DNA from 4 places in the Halobacillus sp. 12SKB genome. Region 4 is predicted to be linked to each of the others. Evidence: predicted binding sites of a transcription regulator. Region 4 holds the regulator's gene; each other region holds the start of a gene.
The links. The regulator Rex, encoded in region 4, represses fermentation and respiration genes when NADH is low (regulators of the CRP and FNR family bind a similar motif). The targets are predictions, from matches to a motif close to TTGTGAAATATTTCACAA.
Positions count from the first base shown of each region.

Region 1: a site for Rex is predicted at 1,381-1,398, ahead of cydD (thiol reductant ABC exporter subunit CydD). Genes of this name have one in related genera too.
Region 2: a site for Rex is predicted at 1,491-1,508, ahead of ACQ4XT_RS02360 (helical membrane plugin domain-containing protein). Genes of this name have one in related genera too.
Region 3: a site for Rex is predicted at 1,438-1,455, ahead of ACQ4XT_RS17130 (cytochrome ubiquinol oxidase subunit I). Genes of this name have one in related genera too.

Region 1 covers NZ_JBRFWR010000001.1:879,699-882,846, reverse strand. Annotated here, with positions in the region: gene cudC (choline uptake/conversion transcriptional regulator CudC) at 1-136, opposite strand, end outside; gene cydD (thiol reductant ABC exporter subunit CydD) at 1,425-3,148, shown strand, end outside.
Region 2 covers NZ_JBRFWR010000001.1:483,945-487,092, reverse strand. Annotated here, with positions in the region: gene ACQ4XT_RS02370 (cytochrome P450 family protein) at 1-167, opposite strand, end outside; gene ACQ4XT_RS02365 (aldo/keto reductase) at 364-1,281, shown strand; gene ACQ4XT_RS02360 (helical membrane plugin domain-containing protein) at 1,645-2,076, shown strand; gene ACQ4XT_RS02355 (NAD(P)/FAD-dependent oxidoreductase) at 2,094-3,148, shown strand, end outside.
Region 3 covers NZ_JBRFWR010000001.1:3,436,606-3,439,753, reverse strand. Annotated here, with positions in the region: gene ACQ4XT_RS17135 (ABC transporter ATP-binding protein) at 1-785, shown strand, start outside; gene ACQ4XT_RS17130 (cytochrome ubiquinol oxidase subunit I) at 1,542-2,903, shown strand; gene ACQ4XT_RS17125 (cytochrome d ubiquinol oxidase subunit II) at 2,900-3,148, shown strand, end outside.
Region 4 covers NZ_JBRFWR010000001.1:648,413-651,560, forward strand. Annotated here, with positions in the region: gene ACQ4XT_RS03140 (SDR family oxidoreductase) at 1-809, shown strand, start outside; gene ACQ4XT_RS03145 (GNAT family N-acetyltransferase) at 844-1,398, opposite strand; gene ACQ4XT_RS03150 (redox-sensing transcriptional repressor Rex) at 1,459-2,118, opposite strand; gene moaC (cyclic pyranopterin monophosphate synthase MoaC) at 2,134-2,616, opposite strand; gene abc-f (ribosomal protection-like ABC-F family protein) at 2,777-3,148, shown strand, end outside.

The DNA.
Region 1 (3,148 bases), 230 kb from region 4:
AGTACATCGTCCCATATAAGGTCCCTGCACTCCGGGTCACTCCATACAAATCCATCGTTTCCGCAATGGAATCGATCACAAGTCCTTTCGCGTGCTCAATGGTCTGTCGGGAGCTTTCTTCATGATGATTTGTCATTAAAAACCTCCTCACAGGCGTAAAAGCAATTAACTTTATTAAATTTTTTCTTTACAGACTTTATCTTAACGAATAAAAATCGCTTGTCAAAATCCATTTTAGAAAAAAATCGCCTTAAGCCCTATCATCTCATAGGTTATAGCCGATTTAAAAAAAATTTCACTTTGACAAGCTTACCAAGGCTTGTTAACGTAAAAAGTATTCAAAAAGTTAAATTTTTTATTAACAAAATTAACGATATCGCAAAAGGAAGGAATCAACGGTGAATGGGACGGGTCACTTGTTGATTGTGAAAATCATCTGGAGGTGGATCAATCGACTCTGCAGACGTGTAAGCTAAGAAGTACAGCAGGGCAACTGGTAATCATTTGATGACATGAAAAGAGAGAGACGAAGGAATACTTTTTGGTGAAACCTAATAAGATTCAAAACTTCCCTATCTCTCCCAGAAGAAGATTTCGAGCTTGTCTTAAAGATTGAAATAACCAATGTAAAGAGGAGGCCGTTATGCTTGCTCACTCTCTTATATATGCTCTGGCTGGTTCTCACTGGTCAAGCGACCGCAAAAAGACAAAGATTGTAGCAGGAAATATTCGCTGCGGAAAACATTGCCCAACGAATTCTCTAGAATGGTCATGAGGTGTAATTTTACAAATAGAAAAACAACGAAGATTGCAGGCCGTGAAACCGAAGATAGAGGACATTAGACCAAACAAGACATGAATATGACATAAAAGCTGCGAGGACCTCAGCTTGATATAATCTCCAAACACATCCCCTTTAATTGAAAGAACTTCTTTCTCTATACCGACGCGCTGCTTAACCTGGGCGCACTTCGTAAACGATGACTGCAGATGAAACGGCAGCATCTGCAGTAAAACGAAGCGCACAAGGACTCTTTCAACATAATTATGCATTCTTCCAAGCCTTCAGGAGACGAAACCTGTAGGCTTTTTTCATTTCGTCCACCCTTGAAAGTGGGGCTTTCTTCGACAGCACCGCAGGTCACAAATAAGTAATTTCTTGATTCTGAAAAAGGACAGGGGCTCATGAAAGCTTTTTCCAAAATATTAAAATGTCTCCTTCCTTACATAGAGGGGAATGATACAGAAAAGGTGCCAAAAAATGATGCCTGCCGGTTACGTATGGTAGCTGTTTATTAAGGAGACGATGTTATAGAATTGTCATAGAATCATCGGTTTTATTTTTAGCAATCATCGGCTTCATGCATTATAATGATATCAATGTGAAATCATTCACAAAATGGCTTATAAGGGGTTTTATATAAATGAAGCACCTCAGCAGACTAGCTTTCTCAGATCGAAAAGTTTTCATGCTGTTGGTCCTCACATCCGTGTTGATTGGTGCCACAATCGTAGGTCAATCTTATTTTTTCGTTGCGATTGTCGATCGGATTTTTCTTGGTGAGGAACGTTTTCAGGATATCCTGCCACTTCTTGCAGGATTGCTATTTGTGCTCGCTGGACGGACGCTGTTTACATGGCTGAACGGGCGGACAGGCATAAAGCTTGCTTCCAAAGCGAAGCGTTATTTCCGTCAATCGATTATTGAGAAGTACGCGCGTAACCCCGTTCAAGCCTCCTTACAAGGACAATCGGGAAGGAAAGTCAGTGTGCTGATGGATTCCGTAGACGAGATTGACGGGTATTTCAGCAGTTATATTCCACAAATGATCCAGACGATGATCATCCCATTGATGATTCTTATCGTAGTGTTCACCCAGCATATCTATTCAGGGCTGATCATGATGATCACAGCTCCGTTTATTCCGTTATTTATGGCGATCATCGGCGTGATGACAAAAAAGAAATCAGAAGAGCAGATGGAGAAGTTGAACACGTTCTCCGGAAAGTTTCTTGATACGCTTCAAGGTTTGACGACACTAAAGCTTTTCGGACGTTCCAAGCAGCAAAAGGAAGAGATTGAGTCGAGCAGTCTTGGTTTCCGTGATGCAACAATGGAAGTGTTGAAAGTCGCCTTTGTCTCTTCCTTGATGCTTGAGTTCATTTCCATGCTCAGCATCGGATTAATCGCATTGGAGATTGCCATCCGGCTCGTCGTTTATGAGAGTGTTTCCTTTTTCACCGCCTTTTTTATTCTGATTCTTGCTCCTGAGTTTTATTTGACGCTGAAAGACTTCGGTAGTGCTTTTCATACAGGGAGAGGCGCTTCAGGAGCTGCCAACAAGCTTACGGAAGAACTTGAAAAAGAAGAGCAACCAATCCAGTGGGGAAAAGGAAAGATTCAAAGTGACCAGCCTCCTGAAATTAAGCTCGAACAAGTGAGCTTTTCTTATGAAAAAGGGTTTGCCATGGAGGGTTTAACGGCAACGATCAAACCGTATAACCAGGCTGCCATCGTTGGTAAAAGTGGTGCGGGGAAATCGACACTGCTGCACCTTTTAGCCGGACTTGCTAAACCATCTTCTGGAGCTGTCAAAATCAATGATCGCTCCCTCTTTGACTATGAGGAAAAGGAATGGTTTTCTCAGGTGAGCTACATTTCCCAGCATCCGTATTTATTTTCAGGAACGATCTTTGAAAACATCGCGATTGGCGGGCGGGGAAATCATTCTAGGGAAGAAATTCAACAGGCTGCTGAGAAAGCAGGCATCGCCGATTTGATCACTTCATTGGAAAAAGGGTACGACACCCTGATCGGCGAAGCGGGACGCGGGCTTTCTGGAGGCGAGAAACAACGCCTCGCTCTTGCCCGTACTTTTTTGAAAAAGCCTTCCGTCATTTTGTTTGATGAGCCGACAACAGGACTGGATTTGAAAACGGAACGGGTGTTGCAAGCCTCTCTTGAGGAACTTGCGAAAACAGCGACGCTCATCACTGTTGCTCACCGTTTGCATACGATCAAAAAGGCTGATCAAATTCTACTGCTCGATCGTGGTCATCTATTAGGAAAAGGTACGCACGAAGAATTACTTGAAACGGTGAAGGAATACAGGGACATGGTGACCGTCCAGCAAGGAGGGGACTCCGC
Region 2 (3,148 bases), 160 kb from region 4:
GGTAATTTCAACAGCTCTTTTACGTGATCGTATTTTGTAATCATCCAGGAATGATTCATCGCGTCACTGTTCATCGGAAAAATTGGTTGATCTCTACGAAGTTCTTCGTAAAACGGATAGGCCCCTTTTTTGAAGTTCGACTGGTTAAGTGTTTCCATGTTCCCCATTCAAAGTTCCTCCTCTGAAATGATCTGTCTACCTTGGATTATATAAGGGAATGAGGATAATTGGAAATAAAAGGAGTACCAGGTCATCCATAATCTGGATGACCTGGTACTCCTTTTACTGGTAAGCGTTATTTCTTAAGGTTTTGAGGGAAAGTGATAAGATAAAGATAGGTTTGGAATGAAAGGTGGAAGCATAGTGAAGAAAATTCAATTAGGGAAAAGTGATTTACAGGTCGGGGAGATTGCGCTCGGCTGTATGAGAATGAGTGAATTGAGCACGAAGGATGCAGCGGAAGTGATTACAAATGCAGTCGAGAATGGGGTCGACTTATTTGATCACGCCGATATTTATGGAAAAGGCGAATCGGAGTCCGTATTTGCTGACGCCCTCAAAACGACGGATGTGTCACGTGAGGACATCATGCTCCAATCGAAGTGTGGCATTCGCAATGGTTTCTTCGATTTTTCTAAAGAACACATTTTAGAGTCTGTAGACGGAAGTCTGAAGCGGTTGAATACAGATTACCTGGACAGTTTTCTGCTCCACCGTCCAGATGCATTAATGGAGCCGGAAGAAGTAGCTGAAGCATTTACCACACTGAAAGAAAGCGGAAAGGTACGTTACTTCGGTGTCAGCAACCAAAACCCGATGCAAATGGAACTACTAAAGAAATATATGGGAGAAAGCCTGATCGTCAACCAGCTGCAACTCAGTATCGTCCATACGCCGATGCTTGATGCAGGATTCAACGTGAACATGCAAAACGATCCGGCCGTCGTCAGGGACAGCAACGTCTTGGAGTACTGCCGACTGAATGATATTACCATTCAAGCATGGTCGCCATTCCAGCACGGAATGATTGAGGGTCCTTTTGTAGGCAATGACGCTTTCCCGGAAGTGAACGCCAAACTTCAGGAACTGGCTGAAAAGTATGACGTGACGGATTCTGCCATCGCGATTGCCTGGATTCTTCGTCACCCTGCAAACATTCAACCAGTCGTGGGGTCAATGAATACGCAGCGAATGCAGGACATTGCTAAAGCTTCTCATATTGTCCTTTCCAGAGAAGAATGGTACGAGCTTTATCGAGCTGCTGGTAATGACTTACCTTAACATCTGTTGGAGGAGGCTAATCGGGTCATGGTTAGCCTCTTTCTCATATGGAGAACCTTTCTTCATATAAAACAGGGAGAAATTAGAATGAGAAAATATCTTTAGCGAATGATAAGAAGAGCGATAAATCCGTCTTTTTGATTGAAAATGCTGTAAAAAGAACGGGGATTATGAAAAAAATCACGATTGTAAGCGTTTATTTTGTAAGAATGTGTTGTGCTTCACAAGATTATATTTTACTCTAGTAACGTTAGCTATAAAATGGCACTCTTACTGTTTTATAACAGGTAGAGCTTTCGTTGCTTGTACTAGTTATTTACTTATAAAAAAATGAGCCTCGGGCTCAAAAAAGGAGAAGTGGATATGGCAGATTCATTCACAACAGAAAAAGACGGGCAGACAAACGTTGCTCGTGACGAGCGTGAACTGCTCGACCAACTACTGGAACCTGAAGTACAGGAATCTTTGACTGTTCTTGTGAAAGAGCTTCCGAAGCTTACCGAATTGGTGAAGATTCTTTCAAGCTCCTACGACACCGTTCAAGCGCTTGCGACGGATGAAGTTCTGAAAAAAGACACGGTTGAGTTCATGTCAGAAGTGGCTGAGCCTCTCAAACATTCCGTGAAGGAAGTAGCTCAGAACGCAATCGAAGCGAAAGATCATGCGGAAAGCAGCTCAGAAGTCATCGGACTATTCGGCTTGATGAAGATGTTGAAAGACCCTCAAGCTCAAAAAATGTTCCGTTTCGTTAACGCATACTTAAAAGTATCCGCTGAACGCAATCACAAAGAGTAGGAATTGGAGGAATCAACATGTCAAAAGAAATCGTCATTCTAGGCGGCGGTTATGGCGGGCTTCTTGCCGCTTTGTCTGTGCGCCAATACATGGACGCTTCTGAAGCGAACGTCACAATCATTAACAAAACCCCGACACACCAAATCATTACAGAATTGCACCGTTTGGCAGCAGGTAACATTTCTGAGCAGGCGGCAGCGCTTCCTCTTGAAAAGTTATTGAAAGGAAAAGACATCAACCTTAAGGTTGCGACCATCGAGTCCTTTTCTGTCAATGACAAAAAGATTTCACTGGAAGATGGTTCTGAACTGTTCTATGATGCTTTGGTCGTGGCACTGGGTAGTGTAACGAACTACTTCGGCATCCCGGGACTACAGGAACACAGCATGGTCCTTAAATCCGCAGAAGATGCAAATAAAATCCGCGAACATGTGGAAGCTCGTATTCGTGATTATGCAGCGACGAATAACGAAGCAGATGCCCACATCGTTATCGGTGGCGGCGGCTTGACTGGTGTTGAGCTTGTTGGTGAATTGGCTGATGAAACACCAGCAATGGCTAAAAAATATGGTGTCAACCCTGATGAAATCAAGCTGACACTTGTAGAAGCCATGCCGAAAATTTTGCCGATGCTTCCTGATCACTTGATCGAAAGAGCAACGAAGAGCCTTGAAAAACGCGGCGTAGAATTCCTGACAGAACTTCCTGTCACAAATGTTGAAGGAAACGTCATCGAGTTGAAAGACGGCCGTAAGCTGACGGCGAATACGTTCGTTTGGACGGGTGGAGTTGCAGGAAACCCACTTGTCGGCGAATCCGGCATTGAAGTGAATCGCGGACGTGCGTCTGTGAACAACTATCTTCAGTCCGTATCCCACAAAGACGTCTTTGTTGTTGGTGACAGTGCCGTTTACTTCAAACCAGGTGATGAACGCCCGCAGCCACCAACTGCACAAATCGCTTGGCAGATGGGTGAGACCGTCGGTTATAACCTATATGCCTTCCTTGAAGACAAGAGCTTTGAAGAGTTCGAACCTGTCAACTCAGGTACACTTGCAAGCCTTGGCCGTAA
Region 3 (3,148 bases), 2.8 Mb from region 4:
CGAACGTCGAAGAGAAGAAAGATGCGATTGAACTGAAAGATATGCGTGGCCACATTGAATTTGATCATGTTCAATTCGCGTATGATTCTAAACGCATCGCTCTACACGACATCAACCTTGAAATGAAGCAAGGCGAAACCGTGGCTCTTGTCGGTCATACCGGTTCTGGTAAATCGACGATTGCGAACTTGATCAGCCGCTTTTATGATCCGACTAAGGGAGCTGTCAAAATTGATGGGGTAGACTTGAAAGATGCCACGATTGATAGTGTGCGTCAGCAGATCAGTGTCGTCCTCCAGGATACCTTCATTTTCTCAGGGACGATCATGGAAAACATCCGTTTCGGACGTCCCGATGCTTCCGATCAAGAAGTCATGGAAGCCGCGAAAGTCGTCGGAGCCGATGACTTTATCCAGCGTTTGAACAATGGATATGAAACAGAAGTAGAAGAACGCGGAAATATCCTTTCCGCCGGTGAGCGACAGCTCCTGTCCTTCGCCCGCGCGCTTCTTGCCAATCCTAGAATTCTAATTTTAGATGAAGCGACCGCCAGTATCGACACTGAAACAGAACTGAAAATCCAACAGGCGCTCCGTAAACTGCTTAAAGGACGGACAGCGATCATGATTGCGCACCGCTTGTCGACCATACGGGAAGCGGACAATATTTTCGTTCTGGAAAACGGCCGCATCCTCGAGCAAGGTTCGCATGATGAATTGATGGACCAGGAAGGCGAGTACTACGACCTTGTTAAAGCCCAGTTCCAAATGCTCGATGCTATATGATTTTTCAAAAAGACACCGGTCATCCGGTGTCTTTTTTTGTTCAAATATATGGCAGGATGGTGTAAGACTTGATTTCGAGATTTTTGTTGGAGTTTAGGGGCTCCGGGAAAAGGTTCGCTTTCCGTGGGCGAGTGATGAGCCTCCTCGAGCTAACGCTCTGTGGGGTCTCATCTACCACGCACTTCCCACAGGAGTCTCACCGTTTCCCTCCGCCCCTTTACCAAATGAGGTTCTCGAAATCCCTCTTATAGTAACGTGCCTAGTTGTGTAGTGAAATCCTGCTTAATCTGCGTCGGTATAGGATTCTTAACTACAAAAGCTTTTATTACTTGAAGGTAGTTTCGAGAATGTCTTACGAAAAGTGGGCGGAGGGGAATGGCGAGACTCCTGCGGGAAAAAAGTGCAGGGTGAGACCCCGCAGGACGCAGTCCGAGGAGGCTCACCGCGCTCCCGCGGAAAGCGAGTCATTCCCCGCAGCCCCCATCCACTCAACAAAAGTCTCGAAACTTAGTCTTCAAGAATAGGGAGCTTTAATGGAAGAAGCGGTGTGCATTCTTAAGTTAATTAGATTGAGCAATAGGGAAGAAGAGATACAGGCATAACGTTCGACAACAACAAAGAGATCGGGTAACATTTTCATAAAATGGACACTTTGTGAAGGATGTCACAAAATCGTCAACAACCATCTAACCATGAACCGTTTTCACGCATTATACTAACGGTAGTAGTGACCGATTTTAGTTAGGGGGAACAAAGATGTTTGGTTTTGAAACCGTTGAAGTGAGCCGGGCACTAACGGCTATGACACTGCTTTTCCATGCGATTTTCGCGACGCTTGGAGTCGGTGTTCCTGTGCTCGTATCGATTGCCGAGCTCATCGGAATTAAGAAAAAAGATCCACACTATACATTGCTTGCCCGACGTTGGACGCGCGGCTATACGATCACTGTAGCTGTCGGAGTTGTGACAGGTACGGCTATTGGGCTGCAGTTATCATTGATTTGGCCAAGTTTTATGCAGTTGGCGGGGAATGTCATTGCGTTACCGCTTTTTATGGAAACGTTCGCGTTTTTCTTTGAAGCGATATTCCTAGGCATTTATTTATATACATGGGACCGTTTCAAAAAGCCGATCTACCACTGGATCTTATCGATTCCCGTGGTCATTGGTGGTACGTTGTCTGCGTTTTTCATTACCACAGTCAACTCTTTTATGAACACACCTCAGGGTTTCGAGATGGAGGACGGGCGCTTTACAGCGGTTGATCCGCTTGCGGCGATGTTCAACCCTGCGACCCCGACGAAAGTGTTTCACGTTATTTCTTCTTCTTATTTAACAGCCGCGGCTGTACTTGCTGGTATTGCAGCTTTTATCATTCTTATAAAAAAGGGATCGTTATATCATAAAAAAGCGTTGAAGCTTACGGTTACGATGACGTTTCTATTTGCGATTCTGACAGCTGTTGCCGGCGACTTTTCTGCTAAATTTCTTGCTGAGTACCAGCCGGAAAAATTGGCGGCAGGGGAGTGGCATTTTGAGACAGAGGAGGGTGCGGACCTTGTTGTCTTCGGTACCTTAAATGAAAACAATGAAGTAGAGAATGCGATTCGGATTCCGAACGCGTTGAGTTTTCTTGCACACGGAGACTTTAATGCAGAGGTTGAAGGATTGAATGAAACACCCGAAGAGGAACGGCCGCCTCTATGGATCCACTACATGTTCGACCTCATGGTCAGCATCGGATTCTACACACTCGGCATTTCGCTCCTATTCCTCATTTTTTGGAAGATTAAAAGGTGGAACGAATACAACCCACTTCTATTATGGGGTATTGTAGCTACAGGTCCTCTGACGATGTTTGCGATCGAGTTTGGCTGGATTTACGCAGAAGTAGGGCGCCAACCATGGATTTTACGTGGTTTCATGACTGTCGCAGAAGGGGCGACAACCTCTCCGTATGTATTCTGGATGTTCATTCTATTTGCAGCTGTGTACCTTGTACTGGCTATGGGATGTCTCATCACATTACGGAAAATTTTCAAAGGTAAACCGGCTGAATTGGAACTGGAACATCGTTATCCTCAGACAGCCGCTGCAAGCAAGGAGGGTGACGTATGAGTTATGAATTGATTGGGATTTCGGTTCTATGGCTTTTCCTTTATGGGTATTTAATCGTCGCTTCTGTCGACTTTGGAGCCGGTTTTTTCGCTTATTACGCACGAATGACGAAGAAGGATCATTTGATCAATCAGCTGATTTCACGTTATTTATCGCCCGTATGGGAAGTGACCAACGTCTTTTTCGTCTTCTTTTTCGTTGGACTCGTCGGGTTTTTCCCGGATATGGCGTACTACTTCGGACAA
Region 4 (3,148 bases):
AAAATAAAATCGCCGTCGTCACAGGCTCTGCAACCGGGATCGGTGCGGCGACCGTAAAACGATTCGCCAGTGAAGGAGCGAAGGTGGTCTGCGGCGATATTAATGTAGAAGAAGTACAGAAAACCGTGGATGAAGTAAAGAGCAAAGGTGGAAAAGCAGAAGCCGTAGAGCTTGATGTTTCCGATGTGGACAGTGTCCAGAAGTTTGCCAATTACATCAAAGAGCATTACGGGAAGGTCGACATCCTGTTCAACAATGCAGGTGTCGATCAAGAAGGCGGAAAGGTCCACGAATATCCGGTCGAGCTGTTTGATCAAATCATCGCTGTAGACTTGAGAGGAACTTTTTTGACGAGCAAATACATCCTCCCGCTTATGCTTGAAAATGGAGGATCAGTCATCAATACATCATCCATGTCCGGCCAGGCCGCGGATCTCGACCGCTCCGGATACAACGCAGCGAAAGGCGGGATCACGAACTTCACGAGAGCGATGGCGATCGACTATGCGCGTGAAGGCATCCGTGTCAATTCAATTTCCCCAGGCACCATCGAAACGCCACTCGTTCAGGAGCTTGCCGGAACGAAACAGGAAGAAGAAGGCCGGGAGTTCCGTGAAGCGAATAAATGGGTTACACCGATGGGAAGGCTCGGACGTCCGGAAGAAATGGCGAATGTCGCCCTTTTCCTTGCCTCGGATGAAAGTTCATATGTGACAGGAGAAGACATTACTGCGGATGGTGGCATCATGGCTTACACATGGCCTGGCAAGATGCTCATGGACAAAAGCTGGAAAGAGAACACAGAATAATATAAAAGAAGCTCAGCGTTAGGCTGAGCTTTTTTTATTCCGCGTTCTTATAGTAGATCAAGTTGTCCGTCCATTCCCCAAACTCATGAATGAACCCTTTTCTAGTACACTCATACTGCAACCCAATACTTTCCACCAATTTGATGGAGGGAGAGTTATCCAAGTTGATATGAGCCTCGACCCGGTGGTAATTCAATTGATGAAAAGCGAGCTGTAATGCTTCTGCCACGGCTTCTTTTCCGAAGCCCTTTTGCCAATGTTGGTTATGTAAAGCATACCCGATTCTTCCCCACTGAAAGTCATATCTTACTAAGGTAGAGAAATCAATCATCCCTACGTGTGTATGGTCTTCCTTTAGAAAAATGCCGAAGACGTAAGCTGTATCCCCTACAGCCAGCTGCTGGTGTTTCTCCACCAGTTCACCAAACCATTCTTTCGTACATTCACTCATATCGATCTGTCCTTCATCATGCCGGTGCTTGGACGGAAGACGGCTCTCGAATCCATGCAGCCAGCTTTCATAATCACTTTTTTCAAGTGGTTTGATAACCAATCTTTCAGTTTCTGATCCTACCGTGAACGTTTCCAAATTCTTTCCCCCTAAAAAAACGAGTGAGAAACCAGATGATTTCACACTCGTTTTTCTTTCTTATTGGTCTTGTTCCACTTCCCCTTCGTTCAGTGGATAGTGCTTCAGGAAATAAACGAGCGCCTGCAGCTCGATGGCAAGATCGATATGATGGACCCTTACATTCGAAGGCACGCTGATCCTCGCTGGTGTAAAGTTGAGGATGCCTGAGATCCCCGCTTTCACAAGCCGGTCCGCAATTCCTTGAGCGGCCGATGATGGGACCGTGAGGATGGCAACGGAAATGTCGCCGAGCTTTTCCTCTAAATCGTCTATGTGCTCGACACCGACACCACCGACCTCAGAACCGATCCGCTCCTCGTTCGCATCGAAGGCGATTTCGATTTTCGTATTGTTGTTTTTCGTGAAGTTATAGTTCAAGAAAGCCGTACCCAGATTTCCGACACCGATCAATGCGACACGTGTCGTTTCATCCTGGTCGAGCGTCTTTCTGAAAAAGGAGAGCAAATACTCGACGTTGTAGCCGTACCCTTTTTTCCCGAGTGCTCCGAAATAGGAAAAATCGCGGCGGATCGTCGCTGAATCGACTTTGACCGCATCGCTCAGTTCTTTCGAAGACACACGCAGTTTGCCCTGGGTATGAAGGTTGTTCAAAAAGCGATAGTAGAGCGGAAGCCGCTTCGCTGTCGCCTGTGGAATCTTCGTTTGTTCGATATCCATTAGCACCGGACTCCTTTATCTGTTTCTCGTATAGTCGCCGTTCTTCCCGCCTGTCTTCTCTTTCAAGTAGGTCGGGCCGATGACCATTCCTTTATCTAACGCTTTGCACATATCGTAAACCGTGAGGGCTGTGGCGGAGGCGGCCGTTAGCGCTTCCATTTCCACCCCTGTGCTTCCCTTTGTCTTAACAGAAACCTCAATGTTTAATGTCGGCTGGTCTTCTGTTTCCCAAGCGAAGGACACATCGATACCTTTTAATGACAACGGATGACACATCGGAATCCAGTCAGACGTATTTTTCGCTGCCATGATCCCTGCGACCTGAGCCACGGAAAGCACGTCCCCTTTTCCAATCTCATGGTTGGTGATTTTATGATAAATCTCTTCGTTCACTTGTACACTCGTTGCTGCCACAGCCGTCCGTACGGAATCTTTTTTGTCTGAAATATCCACCATACGGGCGCGGCCCTGATCATTGAAATGACTGAACTCCGCCATTTTCTTCTACCCCTTTTTGTTAACAGTACTGATTGAAACACTACTCTTATTCTACCAAAAAATCAAACGGAAGTCGTTAAAGATTTCACATACTTCAGGAGCATTGTGTTGCTAGGGGACGCGCCTATGAGATACACTGATTTTATTGAGGTGAAACGACATGATTCTCATGCAATTGAACCAATTGACGAAGCGTTTCGGCGCCGAGTTGATTTTATCGAATATCAAATTGGAAGTGCAGATGAACGACCGGATCGCCATCGTCGGTCGAAACGGAGCAGGAAAATCGACCCTGCTTAAAATGATGGCAGGTGAAATGAGTCACGATGAGGGCAATATTTTCAAACCGAAAGAAACCACGATGGGCTACCTGGCCCAAAATACAGGGCTGCAGTCTGAGGAGACCATTTGGAACGAGATGGAGAAGGTGTTCACCCACCTGAAGGACTTGGAAAAAGAGCTCCGCTCCATGGAAGTGCAAATGGCGGATCCGGACTTGCTCGACGATCAAAAACGCTACCAGCAGCTGTTA